Regions from separate parts of the Mesorhizobium sp. WSM4840 genome, predicted to be linked through region 1. Evidence: predicted binding sites of a transcription regulator. Region 1 holds the regulator's gene; the other holds the start of a gene.

Region 1 (5,000 bases):
TCCGAAGTCGATCTATGAAAACGTCGCCTACGGTCCGCGCATTCACGGCCTGGCCAGGAGCAAGGCCGAGTTGGACGGCATCGTTGAATCGAGCCTGAAGAAGGCCGGCCTGTTCAACGAGGTCAAGGATCGCCTGCTCGAGTCGGGTACCGGTCTCTCCGGCGGACAGCAGCAGCGCCTGTGCATCGCGCGCGCCATCGCCGTATCGCCGGAAGTGATCCTGATGGACGAGCCCTGTTCGGCGCTCGATCCGATCGCCACCGCCCGCGTCGAGGAACTGATTGACGAACTGCGCCAGAACTACACGATCGTCATCGTCACCCATTCGATGCAGCAGGCAGCGCGCGTGTCGCAACGCACGGCGATGTTCCATCTCGGCTATCTGGTCGAGGAGGGCGCGACCGACAAGATGTTCACCAACCCCGACGACAAGCGCACCCAGGACTACATCACCGGCCGGTTCGGCTGAGCGGTCCGGCGGCGAATTTCGAACACGAGGACAGTATCATGGGTGAACACACCGTCGCATCTTTCGACGAGGAACTGGAGCACATCGACAGGCTGATCCGCGATATGGACGAGCTCGCCGCCGCGATGGTCGCAGCCTCGATCCGCGCGTTGCTTGCATCAGACAATGCGATGGCGCAGCGCGTCGTCTCGGACGACGCCATCATGGATGCGCGGCAGCGCGAACTCGACGATAGTGCGATCACGCTGATCGCCAAGCGGCAGCCGATGGCGCAAGATCTGCGCGCCGTGGTTGGCGCAATCCGCATGGCCGGCGATCTCGAGCGCATCGGCGACCTGGCCAAGAACATAGCCAAGCGGGTCAGCGCAGTCGGGCAGAGCGCCACGCCGCGTAATCTCTCGCACGGTATCGACGCGATGGCGGATCTCGTTCTTGTGCAGCTCCGCGGCGTGGTCGAGCACTATGTGTCGCGCAATGCCGGCGCGTTGAAAGAACTGCGCGCCGACGACCAGAAGATCGACGTGAAATACACGGCGGTTTTTCGCGAACTCCTGACCTACATGATGGAGGATCCGCGCAACATCACCGCCTGCACGCATCTTCTGTTCTGCGCCAAGAATCTCGAGCGTATCGGCGATCACGTCACCAACATCGCCGAAAACGCCTACTATGTCGTGACCGGGCAGCAATTGCCGGCGGATCGCCCGAAGCTCGACGAAACGACGATGTCGGCGCCGGCGACATGACGGGGGTGACCGGTCGATGATCGCGCCACGCATCATGGTGGTGGAGGACGAAGAGCCGCTGGGCGTCCTCCTCCGCTACAATCTGGAATCCGAAGGCTATCAGGTCGAGGTGGTGACGCGCGGCGACGAGGCCGAAATCCGGCTGCAGGAAAACGTGCCCGATCTTCTGGTGCTCGACTGGATGGTGCCGGCGGTTTCCGGCATCGAGCTTTGCCGACGCCTTCGGATGCGCCCCGAAACCGAGCGGCTGCCGATCATCATGCTGACCGCACGCGGCGAGGAGAGCGACCGGGTGCGCGGCCTCTCGACAGGGGCCGACGACTACCTGGTCAAGCCGTTCTCGACACCGGAATTCATGGCCAGGATCAAGGCGCTGCTGCGCCGCGCCAAGCCCGAAGTGCTGTCCAGCGTGCTGAAGGTCGGCGACATCATGCTCGATCGCGAATCGCACAGGGTCTATCGCAAGAAGAGCGAGATCCGGCTCGGGCCGACCGAATTCCGGCTGCTCGAATTCATGATGCGGCACCCAGGTCGGGTCTTCTCGCGCAGCCAGTTGCTCGATAATGTCTGGGGCGAGACGATCTACATCGACGAGCGCACGGTGGACGTCCATGTCGGCCGGTTGCGCAAGGCGGTCAACAATGGGCGCATGCCCGATGTCATCCGCACCATCCGCGGTGCGGGCTATGCGATCAGGGAAGACTAGCTGATATTCAGGTGATGCCGGCCTGCGACCGGCGATTTCCTGCGCTTCCGGTACTTACCCAAAAGTACGCTCCGTTCCGGTTCTCGGAACTCGCCCAGTCTGGTCGCTTCGCGCCCGTCTTCGAGCCCGGCGCGGCCTGACCTGAATCTCAACACATCCCCAAGTCGCATTCCGCCTTTGTTCCTTGCCTTCGGACTCACGCCACGTCCTTCCTGATCGTGCCGGACTTCCCTTGCGCGCCCGGCGCGAAAATCTCCTGGTCGACGAAGCTCAGCGCTCGCAAGGCGCAGCCTTCGCGGATCAGCGGCAGCTCGTTCGTCTCGGTGTCGAAGGAAATCGAACCCGAATGCTGGCCGCCGGCGGTCTGGGCGATGGCCTCGCGCAGGGCCGGCTCGATCAGGTCGAAGGCGGCAGCGCTGGCGCCGACCATGGCGACCGGCGCCGGATCGATCAGCGCGAACAGGCTGCCAAGCCCGAAGCCGAGCGCTTCGCCGGCCTTGCGGTAGGCTTCGCGCTCCGGTCCGTCCGTCTGGCGCGCCCGGGCCGCCAGTGCCCGCATCTCGGCGTCGCTGACATCGGCGACCGGCTCTGCGTTCTCGCTCAATTGCCTTGCGTTGCGCCAGATGGCGTAGTTGCCGGCATAGGCCTCGACGCAGCCGCGCCGCCCGCAGCGGCAAAGCGCGCCGCCCGGCCGATGAATCATGTGGCCGAATTCGCCGCCCGAGGAATGGGTGCCGGTGAACAGTTCGCCCTTCAGCACCAGCCCCATACCGATGCCGTGCGAGAGCAGGATGGCGATGAAATCGTCGCGATAGCGATCCGGGTCGCGCCAGCGCAGCGCCACGGCCATCATGTTGCAGTCGTTCTCCATGATGGCCGGGATGCCGAACTCGCGTTCCAGAATGTCGGCGAAGGCGATGTTCGTCTGCGGCGTGATCGGCGACCACAACATGGCGCGCGCATGCGAATCGGTGATGCCCTGGATCGCCAGCGCGATGCGGGCGACGCTTTGGACGTCGAGGTCGGGGTCTTCGATCCGGCGCCGCACGATGGCGACACATTCGTCGATCAGCTCGTCGCGCGACATGGTCAGCGTGTCCAGCCGGCGCTGTTCCTCGGCGACCACCTGTCCGGCATAATCGATGACAGCGACCGACAGGAAATTCAGCGACAACACGACCGCCAATACCGCAGCGGCTTCCGGTTTGAGGCTGAGGCCGACCTGCGGTCGGCCGCGTTTCATCGAAACGGTCTCGCTCGCCTTGCTCTCGGTCAGGATGCCTTCCTGGATCAGGTCGGAAGAAATCGCCGATATGGTCGAATGACTGAGGCCGGTGGTTGCTGCGATCTCGGTCCGTGACGGCTGGCCGGCCCGGCGTACGGCCGAAATCACCATCGCCCGGTTGCGCCGGCGCAAATCGTCATGGCGGATTCCAACCGACATTTTTTTGCTTCCTCCCTATTGCCGCGGCCGCTCATGAACCGGAAGCCGTCAGTAATGTCCGACAAATACTGGCAGAAGCAGAAGGGCCTGTCATTGTTTATTCCGAGGCTCGAAAAAAAGCCGGCAGGCCAACAAAATCCATCAGAATTGGTGTTGACAGTGCTTCGGCGTTGGACCAGTATTTTTTCGAGGCTCGAAAAAATAGGAGCCTTTGTGCCGGCCTTCGGGCCAGTTGGTCGCGCCGTACGCGGCGCAGGGAGGAAAATCATGAAGAGATTCACAGCCGCCATTCTGGCGGGGGTCGCCATGTCGCTGACGCTCGCGTCGGTCGCACAGGCCAAGGACAAGGTCATTGGCGTTTCGTGGTCGAACTTCCAGGAAGAGCGTTGGAAGACCGACGAAGCCGCCATGAAGTCGGCGATCGAGGCCGCCGGCGACAAGTATATTTCCGCCGATGCACAGTCCAATCCCGGCAAGCAGCTGACCGATGTCGAGAGCCTGATCTCGCAGGGCGCCAACGCGCTGATCATCCTTGCGCAGGATGCCTCGGCCATCGGGCCGGCGGTGCAGAAGGCGCTGGACGAAGGCATTCCGGTCGTCGGCTATGACCGGCTGATCGAGAACAAGGACGTGTTCTATCTGACCTTCGACAACCAGGAAGTCGGCCGCATGCAGGCCCGCGAAGTGTTCAAGGTGGCGCCGGAAGGCAATTACGTCTTCATCAAGGGCTCGGGCGCCGATCCGAATGCCGATTTTCTGTTCGCCGGCTCCATGGAAGTGCTCAAGGACGCGATCGACAGCGGCAAGATCAAGAATGTCGGCGAGGCCTATACGGACGGCTGGCTTCCCGCCAACGCTCAGAAGAACATGGAACAGTTCCTGACCGCCAACGACAACAAGGTCGATGCCGTGGTTGCTGCCAATGACGGCACCGCTGGTGGCGTCGTCGCGGCGCTGACGGCGCAAGGCTTGGCCGGATCCGTCCCGGTGTCGGGCCAGGACGGCGACCATGCCGCGCTGAACCGTATCGCGCTCGGCACGCAGACCGTATCAGTATGGAAAGACGCGCGCGAGCTCGGCAAGAACGCTGCCGAGATCGCCTCGCAGCTGGCCGACGCCAAGCAGATGACAGACATTGCGGGCGTCAAGGACTTCGCCACGCCGGGCGGCAATGTCGTCAAGTCGCTGTTCCTGACGCCGATTGCCATCACCAAGGACAATCTCAACGTCGTCATCGACGCGGGCTGGATCAAGAAGGAAGAGGTCTGCGCCGGCGTGGCAGCGGGCACCGTCCCGGTCTGCAACTGATCCGGCCTTCGCAAGAAGCCTGAAACGCCGCGGCTTCACGCCGCGGCGTTTTTTCAGAAAGAATTGTTTTTCCGCTTCTCGCGGCTAACTTCCAAGCTGCTTCCGGCATCCGCGGCAGACGGCAACCCGGTGGGAGGACATCATGACCGACACGACTTCCAACACGCCGGCCGCCGATACAGCTGCCGATCGGGCGCGTGAATCCGAGCTCAGCCCCGTCGGCCGCTTCCTCAAGGCAACCGAGCTCGACATACGCATGCTCGGCATGGTCGGCGCGCTGCTGGTCATCTGGGTTGGAATCCACATCCTGTCGGGCGGGCTCTTCCT
Region 2 (5,000 bases), 300 kb from region 1:
CCGCCCTCGCCGTCCTCCTTGCGGCAGGCGCGGCACAATCGGCCGCGTCGTTGAAGGACACACGGCCTGCCCTGCCGTCCGACGCCCGAACGGCGGAGCAGTTGTTTGCCGATGCTCCCGATGGCGTCGACCCGGTGGTGACCGGGCCGGTTAGCGCCGCCTTCAAGCAGAGGCAGGAGGCTGCCAACTGCGACATCGCTGTTTGGCCCGAAATTCCGACCGTTTGCTATCCAGATTAGGACTGCTTTCGGCACATTGTGGAAAAGATCGGATCGGCCCTTCCTGAAATCTTGCCCGCGCCGGCGCGGCCCCTCATCCGCCTGCCGGCACCTTCTCCCCGTAAACGGGGAGAAGCCCGCTGCGCGAAATGTCGGCTCTCCTTCTGCAACGTTCGCGATTAGCGAAATCTTCGATGCGGGCCACTTTCTCCCCGTTTACGGCGTTTACGGGGAGAGATGCCCGGCAGGGCAATGAGGGGCAGCACGACGTCACCCAGGCTTGATACAAGGTGACCCAGTCCCCTCACGCCGACTGCACCGGATCGAGCGTGACCTTGTAAAGTTCATTGTCGTCGCGATCCATCAGCCGCACCGTCATCTGTTCAGTGGCGCCGTCGATGTCGACGAGGCCGAAGAACTGCAGGCCGGCCGAGGGTGGCAGGTTCTGCCCCTGCTCGGCGGTTGGCGCCTTGATGAATTTCAGCTCCGGGCCGAAGGTCATGTCGAAATCATTGGGTCCATACGTGCCGGCATGGAGCGGACCCGAGACGAATTCCCAGAACGGATTGAAGTCCTGAAACTGCGCCTTGTCAGGATTGTAGTAGTGCGCCGCCGTGTAGTGCACGTCAGCGGTCAGCCAGACGGTGTTGGTGATACCGGCGTTCTTTATGTAGCGAAGGAGGTCGGCAATTTCCAATTCGCGGCCTTTGGCCGGACCATTGTCGCCATTGCTGATGGCCTCGGCGCCGGCCTTCTTGGTGGCGTCGTTCCAGACGACGAGACCGAGCGGCATGTCGGCGGCGATGATTTTCCAGGTCGCGTTGGAGGTTGCCAGTTCGCGCTTCAGCCACTTCGTCTGCTGTTCGCCGAGAATGCGCGATTGCGGCGTCACCGTATCCTGCATGCCGGGGCCGTTGGCGCCGCGATAGGAACGCATGTCGAGGAAGAACACGTCGAGCAGCGGCCCGTAGGCGATCTTGCGATAGACGCGGCCCGGTTCCGACGGCTCGTAGCGGATCGTCGTCATCTCGTGGAAGGCGCGTGCCGCGCGTGCCGCCAGCACATGGATGTTTTTTTCCGAGTAGCGGTCGTCGGCGCTCAGGTCCTTCGAATCCGACCAGTTGTTCACCACCTCGTGGTCGTCCCACTGGTAGAAGGTCGGGCAGATGGCGTTGAGCCCCAGCACATGCCCATCCATCAAATTGTATTTCCACTGGCCGCGGTACTCGTCCAGCGTCTCGGCAACCTTGCGCTTTTCGTCGATGAGGACGTTGTTCTTCCACTTGCTGCCACCGGGGAGGTCGACCTCGTCCTTCATCGGGCCGTCGGCATAGATGGTGTCGCCGGAATGCAGGAAGAAGTCGGGCGTATGCTTGCCGATCGTGGCATAGGTCTTCATGCCGGTGTCGTCGATGCCCCAGCCCTGGCCGGCGGTATCGCCCGACCAGGCGAACCGGATATCACGCTTCGAGGCCGGCGCCGTGCGGAAGCGGCCGACGATCGGCTCGGAGACGGCGTTGATGTCGGCGAGATCGGCCGCGATCATGCGGTAGAAGATGTCCTGGTCGGAGGCGAGGTCGGTGAGCAGCCGCTTTACCGTGTAATCGCTGGCCGGCGACGTATCGAGCGGCGCAAGGCGCAAGGCGTTGGCGAAATTTTCCGTCGACGACACTTCGAACATGACACGCGAAGGGCGGTCGGTGCGGGTCCACACCACGCCGCTGATTGCATCGACATCGCCCGACTGGATGCCATGGGTGAAGGCGGGCCGCTGATTGGCGCGCGAATAATAGGGAACCGCGAGGCCCGATACGCCGACGAGGCCGGCGGCGCTCACGGACGTGACGAAGGCGCGCCGGGTCATCGAAATCTTGTTCATGGCTGTCTCCTGGATGGCGTTGAACGGCGCCGCCAAGGTCCAGCCTCAATGTTTCAGGCACATCTCGAAACCATGAAGGTTTCGTTACAATCGACAGGAGGGAAGGCTGGGTCGCGCAGACGGCGAAGCTGCCGATCTCCCCCCTCGTGGGGGAGATGGCCGGCAGGCCAGAGGGGGGCGCTGTCCCGCCGACGTACAACAATCAGATAGAAATCAGATAGAGTCGCAAACGCTTTACAGAGTACGACGCAGAATCCAGAGGGTAGCGATCCTTCGCGCCCCCCTCTGCCCTGCCGGGCATCTCCCCCACAAGGGGGGAGATTGGCAGTTTGGCCGACGGCGCCTCTCCTGTGACGAGGGCGCCTACGCCGGTTGACCTTCCGGCGCGAAGGCCGGACGGCTGGTGTTGATCAACAGCGAGATGCAGGCTGCGGCTATTGCGGTCATGCCGGCGATGAGGAAGGCAAGCTCGTAATTGCCCTGCAATTCACGCATGGTGCCGCCGAAGAAAGCGGCCGCCGCCGCACCCACCTGATGGCCGGCGACGATCCAGCCGAAGACGATCGGCCCGCTGCGATCGCCGAACGCCTCGTTCGACAGCCTGAGCGTCGGCGGCACGGTGGCGATCCAGTCCAATCCGTAGAGCACGGCGAAGATGATCAGGCTGGTCGACGAGAAGCCGGAATAAGGCAGGTAGATCAGCGACAGGCCGCGGATGCCATAATAGACGCCGAGCAGCTTGCGCGGATCGAAACGGTCGGTGAGCCAGCCTGACAGCGTGGTGCCGATCAGGTCGAAGATGCCCATCAGCGACAGCAGGCCGGCGGCTTGCACTTGGCCGATGCCCATGTCGCCGCAAAATGCGATCAGGTGCGTGCCGACCAGTCCGTTGGTGGTGAAGCCGCAGATGAAGAAGGTGGCGAACAGGTACCAGAACACGCGCGTGCCGGCGGCACGGCGCAGCGTGCTGAGCGTGTGCGTGAGGAAATTGCCCTGCGAGGCCGGCGGAACCGGCGGCACGTCATCGGCGTCCGCACCATAGCGTACCATGCCGATCGAAGCCGGACGTTCCGGCACCAGCAGCCAGACCAGCGGCACCAGGCAGGCGGTGGCGACCGCAATGGCGATGGCGACAGGCTTCCAGCCGCCCAACTGGGCGAACGCGGCGAGCAGCGGCAGGAACACCAGCAGGCCGGTGGCGGCGGAGGCCGACATCAGTCCCATCACCAGGCCGCGATTGGTCTTGAACCAGCGGTTGACGATGGTGGCGCCGAGCACGGTGGCGACCGCGCCCGAACCGACGCCGGAAAATACGCCCCAGGTGAGAAGCAGGTGCCACGGCTCGGTCATCAACAGGCTGAGCGCCGTCGAACCCGACATCACCACCAGCGATGCCAGCAGCGTGCGGCGCAGCCCGATCCGCTCCATCAGTGCCGCGGCAAACGGTCCGGTCAGGCCGTAGAGGAAGATGCCGATTGCCGCGGCGAGCGAGACGACATCGCGCCGCCAGCCAAAACTCTCCTCCAGCGGCAGCATCATGACGGCCGGCGCCGACCGCAGGCCCGCCGCGATCAGTAGGCAGAGGAAAATGACGGCGACCACGACAAAAGCGTAGCGCTGGCCAAACGGGCGGGATTGGACTATCATGTTACTGACCAGTACGTTGCTATTGCACCGAGGTATACGTACCGATCGGTAACATTGTCAAGCAGGCAACACCGTGTCGAGAATCAAAAGCATTGAACCAGCGATCAAAGCGGATGAAGTAGCCCCGCCCCGCGCCGGCGAAAAAATCCTTCGCGTTGCCCGCGACCTGTTCTACCGGCAAGGCATCAGGGCGATCGGCGTCGACGAGATCGTGCGGCGCGCCGGCGTCACCAAGCCCAGCCTCTATCGCAGCTTTCCCTCCAAGGACGAATTGGCCGCCTCCTATCTGCGGCAGTACGACCTGGAGTTCTGGGATCGCTTCGACGCGGCGGTGGCTGCCCATCCCGGCGATCCGCGCGCGCAGATCGCCGCCTTCCTGACCCGCATCGGCAAGCGCACGCAAAAGCCAGACTATCGCGGCTGCGGCATGACCAATGCGGCCGTCGAATATCCCGAGCACGGCCATCCGGCCCGCCTGGTGAGCGAGGCCAACAAGCAGGAATTGCGACGGCGCCTGCGCGCCATGGCGGCGGCAATGGGTGCCGGCGACGCCGATACGCTGGGCGACGGGCTGCTGCTTCTGATCGAGGGCGCCTATATCAGCGGCCAGCTGTTCGGTGCCGGCGGACCGGCGAAGTCTGTAGCCCGCAACGCCGACCTGCTGATCGAAGCGAGCTTGAAGAAATAGCGTTTGACGATACCGTGCGGCAGCCCCGAAACGGAGTTGCTCGCGATGCGTCGCTTTTTGATGATCCCGCTTGCCCTTGCCGGCCTCTGCCAGGCTGCCCAGGCCGGCGATATTTCCAGCGCCTACACCGATCTCGACTGGAAGAAGGACTGCGTGACCTACGCGCAGGCGGAGGAAGGCGAAGGCGACTGGACCAGTCTCGCCTGTTCGGGCTATCGCGGCTACTCGGTGCTGATCGCCTACGACGATGCCCGGGAATCGCTGTTCTATGGTTTTCCGCCCAGCGACATGACCGCGGTCTGGGAAAGTTTTGTCGGGCTCAATTCGGCTGGATCAAAACTCGAATGGCGCATCGAGACGAACGGCGACGCAGCCATTCCTTTCGCGGTCATCCACCGTCGCTCGATCAGCAATCCTGAGGGAGAGAACAAACCCACCGACGTGCTGGTCGTCGCCAAGGTCGCCCAGCCGGAGACCTATGAGGGCTGCACCGTCGGCCTGGTGCTGGCCACCGGCAACCCCAGCGCCAACGACCAGGCCCGCAAGCTCGCCGACGAGAAGGCGCGGA

The links. The regulator PhoB, encoded in region 1, activates phosphate uptake and scavenging genes when phosphate is short. The targets are predictions, from matches to a motif close to TGTCATNNANCTGTCAT.
Region 2: a site for PhoB is predicted at 2,170-2,186, ahead of AC0L3I_RS01875 (alkaline phosphatase D family protein). Genes of this name have one in related genera too.

Annotation. Positions count from the first base shown of each region.
Region 1 covers NZ_JBVVQD010000001.1:56,635-61,634, reverse strand. Annotated here, with positions in the region: gene pstB (phosphate ABC transporter ATP-binding protein PstB) at 1-469, shown strand, start outside; gene phoU (phosphate signaling complex protein PhoU) at 508-1,215, shown strand; gene phoB (phosphate regulon transcriptional regulator PhoB) at 1,232-1,921, shown strand; gene AC0L3I_RS00310 (ROK family protein) at 2,118-3,365, opposite strand; gene xylF (D-xylose ABC transporter substrate-binding protein) at 3,633-4,673, shown strand; gene AC0L3I_RS00300 (sugar ABC transporter permease) at 4,816-5,000, shown strand, end outside.
Region 2 covers NZ_JBVVQD010000001.1:359,981-364,980, forward strand. Annotated here, with positions in the region: gene AC0L3I_RS01870 (hypothetical protein) at 1-239, shown strand, start outside; gene AC0L3I_RS01875 (alkaline phosphatase D family protein) at 523-2,097, opposite strand; gene AC0L3I_RS01880 (MFS transporter) at 2,461-3,744, opposite strand; gene AC0L3I_RS01885 (TetR/AcrR family transcriptional regulator) at 3,827-4,432, shown strand; gene AC0L3I_RS01890 (hypothetical protein) at 4,478-5,000, shown strand, end outside.